3 regions of the Dehalobacter sp. genome follow, and region 1 is predicted to be linked to each of the others. Evidence: riboswitches for the same ligand, from Rfam matches in the RefSeq annotation. Region 1 holds a riboswitch; each other region holds the start of a gene.
What was found. Region 1 has a riboswitch for cyclic di-GMP ahead of OKX56_RS04055 (DUF5667 domain-containing protein). Riboswitches for the same ligand answer to the same signal wherever they lie in the genome.
Positions count from the first base shown of each region.

Region 2: linked by a shared signal. The riboswitch ahead of OKX56_RS13660 (diguanylate cyclase) and the one ahead of OKX56_RS04055 (DUF5667 domain-containing protein) in region 1 are both predicted to bind cyclic di-GMP.
Region 3: linked by a shared signal. The riboswitch ahead of OKX56_RS11900 (DUF5667 domain-containing protein) and the one ahead of OKX56_RS04055 (DUF5667 domain-containing protein) in region 1 are both predicted to bind cyclic di-GMP.

Region 1 covers NZ_JAPDHR010000014.1:2,385-7,984, reverse strand. The annotation lists gene OKX56_RS04070 (DUF3102 domain-containing protein) at 156-1,022, shown strand; gene OKX56_RS04065 (DUF1659 domain-containing protein) at 1,112-1,339, shown strand; gene OKX56_RS04060 (DUF2922 domain-containing protein) at 1,378-1,617, shown strand; gene OKX56_RS04055 (DUF5667 domain-containing protein) at 1,765-3,066, opposite strand; cyclic di-GMP riboswitch class I at 3,080-3,164, opposite strand; gene OKX56_RS04050 (IS66 family transposase) at 3,549-3,803, opposite strand; gene OKX56_RS04045 (cell wall-binding repeat-containing protein) at 4,122-5,600, shown strand, end outside.
Region 2 covers NZ_JAPDHR010000055.1:17,387-22,986, reverse strand. The annotation lists gene OKX56_RS13660 (diguanylate cyclase) at 1-1,658, opposite strand, end outside; cyclic di-GMP riboswitch class I at 1,719-1,804, opposite strand; gene OKX56_RS13655 (LiaF transmembrane domain-containing protein) at 1,977-2,471, opposite strand; gene aguB (N-carbamoylputrescine amidase) at 2,550-3,431, opposite strand; gene OKX56_RS13645 (agmatine deiminase family protein) at 3,662-4,693, opposite strand; gene OKX56_RS13640 (AMP-binding protein) at 4,877-5,600, opposite strand, start outside.
Region 3 covers NZ_JAPDHR010000045.1:177-4,373, forward strand. The annotation lists gene tnpA (IS66 family insertion sequence element accessory protein TnpA) at 117-263, shown strand; gene OKX56_RS11895 (TolC family protein) at 340-1,437, shown strand; cyclic di-GMP riboswitch class I at 1,648-1,732, shown strand; gene OKX56_RS11900 (DUF5667 domain-containing protein) at 1,746-3,089, shown strand; gene OKX56_RS11905 (transposase) at 3,375-4,169, shown strand.

The sequences.
Region 1 (5,600 bases):
TGCGTTTATTGTCTATAGCTATTCCTGCTATCTTTAGCTATCTTTTGCCATTGCCATTACTTTTGTCTGTTACGTCACAAAACCAAGCCCTCACCATCCGAAGCCTATCTACATATGCTGTAATTAGACTCATAATGAAAGGACGGATGGGCGGTATGGATAATCCGGCTACCGAACGCACACCGCTTGTCATTGCGGCTGAAATAAATATGATAACCTACCAAACTAAGAAAATATTGCTTACCAGCGCCATTGAAATCGGCCGTCATTTGCAGGAAGCCAAGGCCATGCTCAAACACGGGGAATGGATTAAGTGGCTGGAAGAGTCCGTGAACTATTCTCGCCGAACTGCCTCCAGGCTGATAAAGCTCTACGAAGAGTACGGGCCTAACTTCCCTGAAGTATCCGACAGCTCAAATGGGACACCAGTGTCCCATTTGACTTATACCCAGGCCCTCCTCTTACTGGGTTTCCCGGCAGAGGAACGGGAGGAATTCATCACGCACAATGACGTCGGCAGTATGACGAAACAGGAGCTTCAGCAGGCTCTGAAGGACAGAGATCAGGCCAATCAGGCGAAGGAGCAGGTGCTTCAGGAGAATCAGCTACTTAAAAAAGGGCTGGAGACGATCGACAGCACCATCTCCGAATTAAAAAAGGAGCACGCTAAGGCTGCAACAAGGCCAACGAATCCGGAAAATATCAATGCAGAAGCGCAATCTGCCAACAATGCCTCCTCTGCCGGTGATGCCCCCTCTGCAATAACAGCCCCTTTTACCCACAACCTTAAAACCGAACATGACCCGGACGCTCACATCAAGTATGTAGAAAAATGCAACGCTTGCTGCAAAACAATCGCCGATACCTTCTTCGATCTGACGACAGCGCTCACCAATCTGGCCCATATCGATCCGAACCTGAAAGAAGAAAAAAGAAAAGAGGCCAATCGACTGATTGAATACATGGCAGAGACGATTAAAGAGTGGCCGCCCCCCAAGAAACCGCTTAGAGTTCGTTCCTGATTTTTTTTGGGAACCTTTGGACAAGCCAAGCATAGTATATACAAGACAGCAAGTAAGCTGTCCAATAAAAGAGAAAGGAGATGATTGGAATGGCCGTTGTTTCAGCACCATCCGGCGCCGCTCTGGTATTGGTTTATCAGACCGGAGTCAGCACCTCCGATGCTCCGATAACCAAACAGCGAACCCTTAACAATATTGTTTACAATGCTTCGAATCAAGCTGTCTATGAGGCGGCTCACGCCATCTTCAGTCTGTCGGAATATACGCTGCTTGACGTTTACTTCAGAAGAACGGATGAATTGACAAACGAAGCGTAAAGCGGAGGGCAATTTCAGGCGTCAAGGAGGTGATTCAATTGGCTGTGACCACCAACCGAACAGCAAGATTAACTTTCGCGACCACCGGAGAGAACACGTTTTCCCTAACAGTTCCCCAACCGCGAGAGGATATTCAGCTGGCTGAAGCCATGGACGTTATGAACGCGCTTATAGCAGGCGGGATATTCCTCACGGCAAACGGTGCCCTTACAGGGGTAAAGGATATAAAGGTCATCGAAACTACGACCAATGACCTTTATGATCCTCCGCAAGCGTAAGCGGGCAGTACCGGCCTAAACAGATGAAGACCACAAAAACAGACAGCCCTGGCACTTTATCTGCCTGATAGCTGTCTGTTTTTCTTTTTGGGAGGCATTGCATTTTATGCAATTTGAATGATTCTCAGTTATTGAAAATATAAAGTCCTATCTTTTTCCTTGCCCTTTACCGTTATGTCCGTTATTTGGAGGGGTATTCGTGACTGTGTTCTGAATACTTTGAGCATCGACGGTTCCACCACTTTCATCACTTGTGCCATCCACTGTTGTTTCATCCGAAGTAGACTGGCCATCGACTGTGGCAGTCTGATCGCCAGTATCCGTTACATCCTGATTATCTACAGCCGTTGCATCCTGTTCGTCCCCTGCTTCCAGGCTATCTTCCTGGTCGCTCACGGCTTGGCCCTTATTGGCCTTCTTATATTCTTTTATGTTTTGGGTTTGCTCTTTCAAGACTTCCTTCGTTTCTTTGTTCGTCTCTACTTTGATCTTCTGAACATCTTTCCTGAGCTCCTGCATGTCGTTTTTGTACTGTTCAGCCTGTTCGACTTTTTCCAGGGCAGCGGCAACGGCAGCCTCGTCACCTGAAGCACGGGCTTCACCCAACTCTGCTTTGGCCGCTGCAAATTGCTGCACTGCATCCCCATAGGCTTTTTTGGCAGCCACATAAGCTTTGATCGCAATGGTGTTTTGAACTTCGGCTTTAATGATATTCTGCATGATCTCAGCCTGATCTTCTGTCAGATTGCCGCTGATTTTTAAGACGACTTTATCTGCATCGCTTTGAACAAGCTCAATGCTGGCAAGCAGATTGCTGATCACCGTATTCTCTTCTGTGTCAGTTGCTGCCGTGTCCTCTGCGACTGTTTCATCTGTGGAAGTCGTGACGGCCCCATCATCCGCAGCAGAATCTGTAGCCGTCGTATCCGTACCTTCAGCTGCTTCGTTGTCTTCGATCATCTGCTGTACCTGGAAGTTGGCTTTCTTTATCGTATCCGAGTACACTTTCAGAGCCTGTTCCATCAAATCCAACTGGTTTTGTTCGGACATGATTTCCGCTTCGGCGAGCCGTTCATTGGCAAACTCAACGAGCAGTTCCGCTTTTCCTTCATCAGAGAAAGTTACAGCAACCTGAACACTTTCAATCATCTGTTCGATTGAATAGAGCCAGCTGTCCGGCGTTACACCGGCTTCATCTTCAGCTGAGGCCTGGCCGGTCGAATCCATTGTTGTGGAATCGGTTGTTACTGCATCTGTTGTTGTGTCTGTCGTTGGGTCAGTCGTTGTTGAATCTGTAGCGGGATCTGTGGTCGTATCAGGAGTACTCGTTGAAACATCCTCGGTTACTGTGGTTCCATCCGTGGTTGTTTCAGCAAATACACAGGTTGGCGCGACCGCAATGATTAACAGGACACAAAGAATTGAAACGAGAATCTTCTTATGGATCATTCTATCTACCCCTTTCGGTAACCCGGCTGTCATAACCTTTCGGTGTTAGACCCGTGGCTTTGCGTCTCCGTCTTTCGACGGATTTGCCATTATCGTTTTGGCTGAGGCCATTATATTCCAGAATACTTTGAAAATCAAGGTTTTCGGACTTATTCCAGACCATTGGGGTATAAAAAATGAGACTTTTGTCCCATAAAAATTAATTTTAAATTTACTTTATGTTGAAATTATATAAAATATTCGCATGTTAAATAATTAAAAAGTAAGCGTAAACTCTAGTGGCGTAAAAAAGAGCTCACTGTAAACCAGCAGGCCCGAATCATATTAAAATCATTGTAAGCGTCTAATAAGAATGTGTATGAAAACTCTCTTAGATCCGTGAGAAAATCCTCTAAATTAGAGTTTCTCAAGTTTACTCAAAAAACTCTAAGGAGGATTAAAGTGGATTTCAGCGTTATTTGTCTCATTTTTCTGTTACTCTTTCATAACAAGATTATCATGAAACAGCCATTTATCCGACGCTCTCCAGGGTCAGCATCATTGTATTTCTTTTCAATGTGGAACAGGTAATCGCAGTACTCCTGTCCCTTGAAGTAAACGGTCTTCTTTTGCTCCTCCGGGCTTAAGGCCTTAATCGCATCCGTAAATTTTCTCTTCATGTGAGCTAGGCATCCTACCACTGTGATCCCAGGGTCTAAACTATGGTAAACTTGATACCCATGGGGGCGTAACTTCATGTTTCGGTTACGTCCCCTCTCTTTTCTTATAATGTTTGTCAAATCTAGATCAACTTGTGAGGATGATATCAATCATGAACCTGTCCCCTCGGGTGCCTCTCGGGTGCCCCTGTTATGTACTTTATGTTTTATTTATCCCATCGTTTTTTTCAATAAGTACCTAGTAGATTAATTACATTTGTACATTTTATGACTTTTTCTATCATATTATTTGGAGGAATATTGTCACACACAGAGAATTAGAAAGTGATAAGGATTAGAATGGGAAATAATAACTTGTATAGCGATAATTCTATATTATATGAAGGAGATTTGGCAGTGAAATATCTAGAATATCTACATCTAAGGAAAAAAGTACTTTCTACATTTCTTATAATAGGCTTTTTTGTTCTGATGCTAATCATTCTGCCTAGTCCGAACATTGCTAGGGCTGATGAAAATCGGCTAGCGGGTACGGATCGCTACCAAACAGCTGTGGCCATCTCGCAGGAAGGATGGAAAAAATCCGATTATGTGGTTCTAGTCGAAGGAGACGCGTTGGCTGATGCACTCTGTACAGGTCCTTTAGCCAAAAAATACGATGCCCCCATCCTATTCACAGAAAAAAATACTATCAATAGATATACCCAAAACGAAATACAACGATTAGGAGCAACCAAGGCGATCCTCGTAGGCGGATACGAGGCAATCTCCGCCGATGTAGAGCAAACCCTGAAAACAATTGGTATAAAAACCACTGACCGGATCTATGGTTCGGACAGATATGTGACTTCTGTCGAAATTGCGAAGAGACTTGGCACCAAAGAGGTCGCACTAGTTAGCGGAGTAAACTTCGCGGATGCACTGTCTATCTCCGCAGTGGCCGCCGCTAAAGGGTACTCCATCCTGCTTACGCCAGCGGATAACTTGCCTGAGGTGGTAAAAATGCACTTGAGTAATTATAAAATAACTCGCACCTATATTATCGGCGGCACGGGAGTCGTCGGCAAAAATATTGAGGATCAAGCCCCTTCTCCCCTCAGACTGGCAGGCAACGACCGCTATGCTACGAACCGCGCAGTTCTTGATAAATTCTCCAAAGACCTCGACTTTAATATAATATATCTCGCTAGCGCGGAAAACAAAGCAGGCTTAACGAACTCACTTGCAGGGATAGCTCTTGCGGCCCAAACATCATCTCCCCTTGTCCTCTGTGGTAAAATTCCTATCGGGCCATCCGAAGATTTTATCCTCAAAAAAATGACCGTTTCCAGCCATCTACTTACCCTGGGCGGAGAAGAAACGATTCCTAACAGTGTTCTAAATGGCTATACCCACAGTCAAAACCAAGTTTTAAGGAGCATTTTTAACCAAAAGGGAACCTATGGGCCTCCATCAGGGGAAACGACAATATCCGGAAGTCTGGCAATCGAAGCATCGGATATCACGGTCCGAAATACGGTCATTGAAGGCGACCTACTACTCGGTGAAGGTATCGGAAACGGAACAGTAACCTTAGAAAATGTAACCGTCAAAGGCCGAACGACCATTCGGGGAGGGGGATCGGTGGATGGTATTTGCTGCGATACATTTATGTCTAAAACCCTGGTAATCGATGTCCCCTCTGGAAAAGAAGCAGTCATCCATCTTAAAGGAAAATCCCAAGTACAGAATACGATAGTTTTATCGAATTGCACTCTTGATGGTTACGAGAACACCTCATCGGTAGGATTCTCCATAGTAAATATGATTCGTGGCGACCAGGTGACTTTAAAAGGAGATTTCGGCACGGTCAACGTTGCCTGCGATGGAATAACA
Region 2 (5,600 bases), on a different contig from region 1:
ACAAGGTCTTCCTGCATAATCTTGTTAAAAACAGTAACCAGATACGGATCAAATTGTTTGCCGGCGCACTTATTGATTTCAACAAGTGCACTATAGGGGTCCATGGCCCGTTTATAGGGCCTTTCATGCGTGATCACATCGTAGGAATCAACAATAGAAACTATCCTCGAGAACAGCGGGATTTCATCTTCTTTCAGCCCCTGCGGGTAACCTTTTCCATTCCACCATTCATGATGACCGAGAACGGCTTCTGAGACATGCGCTAATTCCCTGGACGACTGCGTGATCCGATAGCCGATTTCGGAATGTTTTTTCATAATGCTCCATTCTTCCGGGGTCAAGTCACCTTGTTTTTTTAAGATTTCCCCCGGAACACCGATCTTGCCGATATCATGCAGCATTGCAACTTGGACCAATTCGACGATCTCTCTTGGGGACAGGCCGATCTGACTGCCGAATTTACTGACCAGACTTTTCAGCCTCATGACATGGGCTTCCGTCTGATAATCTTTTTCCCAGAGCAGTTTTTCCAGGAACTCGATGATGGCAAGGCGGGATTTCTTGCTTTCATTTAATTTGTTGCTATACATTTTTTCCTCAGCCTGGCTGATCATTTTTGCCAGGGGTTGTTCCCTGTTCTCATAAACCGTCAGGCCAAACGAGATATCTATTGGTACCGTTTGCGGGCGGGAGATTTTTAAATTATTTTTAATATTGTTTAAAAACACGCCGGCCTGATCAAGCGGCACACCAGGCATGATAATGATAAATTCGTCCCCGCCCCATCGGATAATCACATTCTCAGTGCCGATCGTCTCTTGCATGATTCTGATCCCGTCAGCAAGCAATTCATCCCCTTTTTCATGACCAAAGGTGTCGTTGATCAGTTTCAGACCATTAAAATCCCCCATGGCCAATGTTGCAGGCATGAGGGTTTTATCAAGGAAATCTTCCAGCACATTTTCAAAATAGGTACGGCTGTAGGCCCCCGTTAATTTATCATAAATGACAAGTTTTCTGATATTTGCTTCTTTGCTTTCGAGCTCCTCCCGGATGCTTTGAAAATACAGGGCCTGCATATTAAGATAAGCAAGCAGACCAACAACACCGGCAACTAAATAACCTACAGACGGTGAAATAACGTTAATTAATTTGCACAACGGATAAAGTAAAATCGACAAGGCCCAAAAAATATAGGTATAGCCAAGTATTATTCGGATCGGGCCTTGTGGTGTTTTTGCTTTTAAGCATGTCATAGCAGCTTTGGATAATAATGCAATGATCCAGACAACAGATAGAAGTAAAAGAGCGGTTGCCGAGATTCCCTGAACAGCAATACATATAAAAGCAACGATCAGAAAGCCCGTGCCGATATCCCAAAACACCGGGTAGCTTCTGCTAAAAAACAACAGCGTACCCTTGAATATCAGCCAGTACCCTGCGATCGAAGAGGCATAGTTGATAATCTGAAGCACCACGGACGGGCTGTCGGTTTCCAGCAATGCAGTTCTGGAAAGATAGGTTATCATGAGCATCAAGACAGAAAGACTCCATGCTAAGAAATAATGTTTCTTCTCGGAAAAATATAAAAATCCGTAAGATATCAACAAGACCAGGGTAATTGAAATACTGGCTGCAACGATGGAATCCGCTGTCATATTAAATCCCCTCCTCAGAAAAAAAAATCGCGGCCAAAGCAGCCGCGGTTTTCATCTTCTGTGTGCAACCCGACTGTCAATATGCTTCAGCACTTAGACTCGTAGCTTTGCGTCCCTGCTTTTCAACAGGTTTGCCAATGGATCATATGATTTTAACTCAATTATAGTAAAATACACGAAATCTGTCAATAAATGTATGAATAATCAATAAATGTATGAATATTCAGAGTCTGACTATTCATACATTTATTGATTAATATTATGCAATAGATATTATCATCCAGATCAGATTCTTCTTACATGGTTTCCAAATTTAGTTCATGTTTTTTTCCTTTGGATGATCAGGATCAGACCTGCCAGAATCAGCAGGATCGGGACCACCAGGCCTAGATCTATATAGCGCTGAATTGACGTTACAAACATCCCAGTAAAGGATATGCACGCTAGAGCGGTTAGAATAAAAACAGGCACCAGCAGACCGCGCGGGCGTCCGGAAAATAAATAGAGTTGAAATAGACCGACTGCAACAGCCAGCGGATAGACCGGCCAGGTATATCCGGAAAATTGCCAGTGTGTAAAAGTCTCAAAGATGAACAACAGACCAATAACGGTAAGGATACCACCGGGAACTAGCAATCCGGGGCTTTCTTTCTTACTGAAATAGTTGAATTCAAAAGCAAGCCCGAGAATAAGGATCAATACCGGCCAAAGAAATTCCATACTGAAGATTTGCCAGTTGCCAAGATTATCTATAAGCAGCAAGCCTCCTGTAAGGATTAGAATGATTCCCCAAAATAAGCCGCTTTTGTTCATATAGAGCCTCCTCTCACCTTATAAAGGTTAATAAGATACTCGAGATTTAAGAACTACAAATTCGTGTTAGATAATGGATTATTTTGATAAATAAAGTTCCCCGTCGTAGGAAGAAATCCTTCCATATAGATCAGGCCGGCGGTCTCTAAAGATCCCCCACTCCAGCCGCTGAACCTCGAGCTGGTCCAGATCAAATTCCGCGATTAGAACCGCTTCTTCGTTTCGTCCAGCCTCCGCTATCTTATTACCCTGCGGTCCGGCAATGAAAGAAGAACCATAGAAGGTGATTTTGGAATCATCCTCTTCCTCGACACCAATCCGGTTGGATGCGACCACAGGGATCAGGTTCGCGGCAGCATGGCCGAGCATGCAGGCCTGCCAATGGTCTTTGGAATCGATCGCCTGATCCATCGGTTCTGAACCGATGGCTGTCGGATATAACAGGATCTCCGCCCCCATCAGGGTCATGCAGCGGGCAGCTTCCGGGTACCATTGATCCCAACAGACGCCGACTCCAATCTTGGCGTAGCGCGTTTGCCAGACTTTAAAGCCTGTATCACCGGGGTTAAAATAGAATTTTTCCTCATAGCCCGGCCCGTCGGGGATATGACTCTTTCTGTATTTGCCGAGGATCTCACCATCGGCATCAATCACGGCAATCGTATTATAGCGCGCGTAGTTTTTCTTCTCATAAAAACTGATCGGCAGGACGATCTCCAGCTCTCTGGCAATTTTCCGGAAATGTCTGACTGCTTGATTATCTTCTAGCTCTGCTGCATAAAGGTAAAAATCCGATTTTTCTTTCTGACAAAAATACGGGGTTTCGAACAACTCCTGCAATAGGATGATCTGCGCGCCCCGGGCTGCTGCCTCCCTGACCAGTGTCTCCGCCCCCGCAATATTTTCTTCAACGTTACTGGTGCAGCGCATCTGGGTTGCTGCCACTTTGACGTTTCTCATCGTTAATATTCCTTCCCAATGCCTGATTTCGGTGTGTTCTGAACCTGATCTTACAGGTGTTTCTACTATTTTGTTAATTTGTATGCATTTTCTATTTTACATGATGCAGAAAAAAACCACAACGCAGAAGAGCGCAACATATAACAGATGTATCTGCTACGTTCTCCTCTTTGTTTATATTTTTATTTCAGATTTTGGTATATATTGTCGGGCAATTCATACACTGACCTTCAATGGTTTACAGCAGGCATCTGCTGGGTTGTACAGTGAACATTGCCGCCTTCCCCAATAATTGCCATTCCATTAATGGTGCGGATCCGTCTTTCTGGAAAGATCCCGCTCAGGGTCCGAATAGCCAGGGCATCTGTTTCGGCAGCCTGGCCGCCAAATACAGGTAAAATAATTCCGCCGTTGACAAAGTAAAAGTTCAGATAACTCAGCGTCAGGCGTTTACCGTCGGCAAATACGGCGGGAGGCTGCTGTATTGGGATGATTTCAAAGGTTCTTCCTCTGGCATCCGTTTCTCGGCTTAACACCGCAAGGTTTTCCCGGGTAATCGCATAATTCGGATCGCAAGGGTCATCACAGACCTGAATCAGGATTTTGCCAGGCGAAGCAAAACAGGCGATATTGTCGACATGTCCGTCTGTTTCATCTCCACATAAGCCTTTTCCCAGCCAGATGACTTTGTGGATACTCAAATATTTCTTCAATAGTTCCGTAATCTGCTCCCGGGAAAGATCAGGGTTGCGGTTCGGATTGAGCAGGCATTCGGCCGTTGTCAAGAGTGTACCTTCTCCATCCACGTGCAACGAGCCGCCTTCCATAATCAGCGGCGCATCAAACGGTTTCAGGCCGAGGTGCTTCAATATTTGCGGTGCGACCTGGTTGTCCAGATCCCAGTCCGGATATTTGCCGCCCCAGGCATTGAAGTGCCAGTTGATGCCGGCTATATCTCCCTGATCATTGACGATAAACGTCGGCCCGTTATCCCGAAGCCAGGCATCATTATGCGCCAACGGCAGGAGCTCGATCTGCCTGTTCCGAAAGCGGCCTTCGAGCAGCAATCGTTCTTTGGGGTTTACCAATACGGTGACGGGTTCAAATTCCCCGATAGCTCGAATAATGTCGGTATAACCCTCGCAAACAGCCTCGTAATTTTCCGGATGACACATTGATGCCCCGACCGGCCAGGAAATAAAGGTACGTTCGTGTCTGGCCCATTCCGCAGGCATTCTATATTTTAAATCGCTCGGAAACATCAGTTTATCCTTTCTTTAGCAACAACATATATCATCATTACTTTCAAATCTACTTTTGTCATGATGATTATTTATGGTTCATTTTACATGAAAATCCAACTACTTTTCAAGGCATAAAATCACCCCACGATGATTGTGGGGTGCATCAGACAATATTCAATGATTGATGGGTATACGTTAAAGTTATTCTTTATCTTGAAACTTTTCCGTGTCTTCACGCCGGATCTGGGCGCGTTTGATCTTGCCGCCGATCGTCTTCGGCAGTTCGTCGACAAATTCGAGAATTCTCGGGTATTTATACGGAGCCGTCACCTTTTTGACATAGTTTTGGATCTCTTTTTTTAACAATTCAGAAGCCGTATAGCCTTTGGCCAGCACAACAGTCGCTTTGACGACCGTTCCCCTAACAGCATCCGGCGCGCCGGTCACAGCACACTCCACGACTGCGGGATGCTCAATTAGTGCACTTTCAACTTCAAAAGGACTGATCCTATAGCCGGACGCCTTGATGACATCATCATTGCGGCCAACAAACCATAAAAAGCCGTGTTCATCCCAGTAGGCCATATCCCCTGTGTGGTATGTATCGTCATACCACACTTTATGGGTAGCAGTTTCATCCATGTAGTACCCACAGAACAATCCGGCAGGTTTATTGGAATCAGCCTCGCGGATGACCAGTTCTCCTTCGACTCCCGGAGGGCATGGAGCTCCGTTTTCATCGACCACATCGATCTTGTAAGCCGGGTTCGGTTTGCCCATTGCTCCCGGATAGATATCCAGCCATTCAAAGTTGGCAACCAGCACGGTTGTCTCGCTCTGGCCAAATCCATTTAAGATGCTTAAGCCGGTAATGCTTTTAAAACGGTTAAAGACATCCGGATTTAAAGGTTCTCCGGCTGTGGAG
Region 3 (4,197 bases), on a different contig from region 1:
ACTCTGTTGTTAAGCGCTTACGAATAATAAGTTTAAAGATAGTACAATCACAATGAATACGGTTGAAAAAGTTGAAAAGGTTTGCAAACTATTTCAACCAAAATTGGAGTGGTTGCATGAATATACAAAAAGTCACAGCAGAGTATCGGCTAACACAGTGGATGCAGGTGATCCAGGAACGACAAAGCAGCGGACAAAGCATAAAAGAATTCTGCCAGGAGAAAGGTATAAGCAAACATGCCTACTTTGACGCTTACTTTTAGATTGAGGATTATCGCATCATAGTGTATACTCTTTGTGGAGCTTATCAAATAATTTAGAGTAATCGGGGGTAGTCCAATGCATAAAAAAGCATATATTATCGTGTTGATACTGGTCTTGGTACTTATTGTGCCTTATACAGCTTTTGCAGATACTGATGATGACGATGATAAACTCGTTCCTATTAATACACTTGAGTTCAACGAGATAGAAGATCTCATGCTAGCAAGAAACCCAGTAATTAAAGGAAATATGAAAAGCTTCAGTGATTCTTATGACGGCAAGAACAAGGGGATTACAGTGGCTAACGACTATTTGTCCGAATGGAATGCCAAGAACATTGCCTTTGGTACCGGTGATGGTACTAACCCTAAAGATGAGGCAGCGATCGCATATTTACTAAATGCTCAGAAAAATTTACTTTTAATGCAAAAAGCCTCCTATGAAAGTGGGGATAGTATTAATACGATAGTCAATATTCAAAAAGGGAATAATTCGCTGATTTGGGGTGTCGAAAACCTTTATATATCATATAATACTCTCATTACTCAGTTAGAAGATTCAAAGGCAAAACAATCATTGGCCGAACGACAGGTCAAGATTATTAAGATTCAAAAAGACCTCGGTATGGCCACGGAATTAGACGTGGCTAAGGCGGAAAACACGTTGTCCGAGCTTGAAATGAATATTCAAAGGATTAATGTTTCCCAAAAAGCAACGATTCAGCAGTTAAATGTGAGTTTGGCACAGGATAATAATACAGAATTAACAGTCAAAAAGGTACCTGAAGTTACAGCAGCTCAAATGCTTGCTATTGATCCTGATGCCGATTATCTTATAGCCAAGACCAAAAGTTATGATATTCAGATAGACTCTAGCTCAGATGATTCTCAAAGAAAGTTTAAGAATAGTTTTTACCAGGCTTATCAAACTGTGCTGGATAAGCAAAGAATACTTGACATAGAGCAGAGAAAACTTTTAGCTGTAGAGAGCGAATATAAGACTGCACAATTAAGTTATAAGTTAGGGAAGATTTCACTGGTACAATTCGAATCAACGAAGTGCACTTTTATTAGCCAGCAGACAGCTATTGAGACTGCAAAAAACACGCTTGCTGTAGCGTATAGAGCATATGAATGGGCTAAACTTGGGCTTATCGTAAATTCTGCTTTGTGACCAATGGGCGCTGCAGTTCTCTAACAATATTACGAGAAAGACCGATTACTTAGGTGAACGGAAAGACCTTTTTTACCACTGGCAGATTGGGCTTGCTCGACCAAAACATACGGTGATAAGGACCAAAGTCCCTTTTCTACCTCCCATTGGTCTGAAAAGACCCAAAACAATTGAACTTCAAAAGTATCTGTACTATAATGGCTTCAGCCAAAACGATAATGGCAAATCTGTCGAAAGACGGAGACGCAAAGCCACGGGTCTAACACCGAAAGGTTATGACAGCCGGGTTACCGAAAGGGGTAGATAGAATGATCCATAAGAAGATTCTGGTTTCAATTCTTTGTGTCCTGCTAATCATTGCGGTCGCTCCAACTTGTGTATTTGCTGAAACAACCACGGATGGAACCACAGTTATCGAGGATGTTTCAACGAGTGCTCCTGATACGGCCATAGAGCCCGCTACAGATTCAATAACGACTGACCCAACGACAGACACAACAACTGATTCAACGACGACTGATACAACAACAGATACACTAACAACCGATTCCACAACAATGGATTTGACCGGCCGGGCCTCAGCTGAAGATGAAGCCGGCGTAACACCGGACAGCTGGCTCTATTCAATCGAACAGATGATTGAAAGTGTCCAGGTTGCTGTAACTTTCTCTAATGAAGGAAAAGCGGAACTGCTCGTTGAGTTTGCCAATGAAAGGCTGGCCGAGGCGGAAATCATGTCCGAACAAAACCAGTTGGATTTGATGAAAAAGGCTCTGATAGCGTACTCGGATACAATAAAGAAGGCGAACTTCCAGGTGCAGCAGATGATCGAAGATACCCAAGCAGCTGAAGGTAGGAACACGACGGCTACAGATGCTACTGGGGATGATGGGACCGTCACTACTTTCACAGATGAAACAGCTGTAAATGATACTGCCGAAAAGGACACGGTCGCAGCTGACACAGAAGAGAATACGGTGATCAGCAATCTGCTTGCCAGCATTGAGCTTGTTCAAAGCGATGCAGATAAAGTCGTCTTAAAAATCAGCGGCAATCTGACAGAAGATCAGGCTGAGATCATGCAGAATATCATTAAAGCCGAAGTTCAAAACACCATTGCGATCAAAGCTTATGTGGCTGCCAAAAAAGCCTATGGGGATGCAGTGCAGCAATTTGCAGCGGCCAAAGCAGAGTTGGGTGAAGCCCGTGCTTCAGGTGACGAGGCTGCCGTTGCCGCTGCCCTGGAAAAAGTCGAACAGGCTGAACAGTACAAAAACGACATGCAGGAGCTCAGGAAAGATGTTCAGAAGATCAAAGTAGAGACGAACAAAGAAACGAAGGAAGTCTTGAAAGAGCAAACCCAAAACATAAAAGAATATAAGAAGGCCAATAAGGGCCAAGCCGTGAGCGACCAGGAAGATAGCCTGGAAGCAGGGGACGAACAGGATGCAACGGCTGTAGATAATCAGGATGTAACGGTTACTGGCGATCAGACTGCCATAGCCGATGACCAGCCTGCTTCGGATGAAACAACAGTGGATGGCACAAGTGATGAAAGTGGTGGAACAGTCAATGCTCAAAGTATTCAGAACACAGTCACGAATACCTCTTCAAATAACGGACATAACGGTAAAGGGCAAGGAAAAAGATAGGACTTTATATTTTCGATAACTGAGAATCATTCAAATAGCATAAAATGCAATGCCTCCCAAAAAGAAAACAGACAGCCACCAGGCAAATGATATGCTCCCTTCGTAGTCAATGTCATTAAGTTAAGGCCTAAAAAACACAACCATCCAGATTAAGATGGTTGTGTTTTTCTTATACATACAGGTGGGCATATAAAATTTATCAATTGTAAAAAAACACTTGACAAATAAATAAAAATCGAAGGCTTCGCCTTGAAAATGAGGACATTTTTAAGGAGGCCTTCTAAAATGAAAAAGAAAGCATATCCAGAGCAGGTACGAACTGCGCTGCACCAAGCAATACGCTCAATCACAGCAGATTTACCGGCTTGCGTGAAACGACCAGGGCAAGATTTTTCACGCGAACGGAAATTATCACTGCATACTATGCTGCTTATGCTTGTAGGCATGGGAGGCAATAGCCTTTCAAAAGAATTATATGATTGGCTGGGTTATTCGTCAGAGACTGCAACCGCTTCAGCATTTGTCCAACAGAGAGACAAAATTCGTCCAGAAGCACTGAAACTACTGTTTCACGAATTTACAAGATTAGCAGTATCGGAGAATTCATTACAAGACTACAGGCTGCTCGCTGTTGACGGTTCGGATTTGAGACTTCCGTCAAATTCAAATGATGGATTCTCCTCCATCAGGAACAGCGAAGATAGCAAAAATTACAATCTTGTGCATTTGGACGCTATGTATGACCTGATGGGCAAGGTTTATGTCGATGCATCCGTGCAACCCAAGAAAGGCATGAATGAGCATAAAGCCTTAGTATCCATGGTAGACCAGTCTGAAATCAGCGGAAATGTAATTGCAATCATGGATCGGGGATATGAGTCATTCAACAATATCGCTCATTTTCAGGAGAAATCATGGCACTATATCATCCGGGCGAAAGAATCCTATGGGATTATATCAAGGCTTTCTCTACCAAATTGCCCGGAATACGATGAAGAAATCACGTTAACCCTCACCCGGTGCCAAACCAAAGAAACGTTACCGCGTAAGCGTCAAAGACACCATCACATAGAATTGTAGCCTTGAAGATAGTACAATCACAATAAAT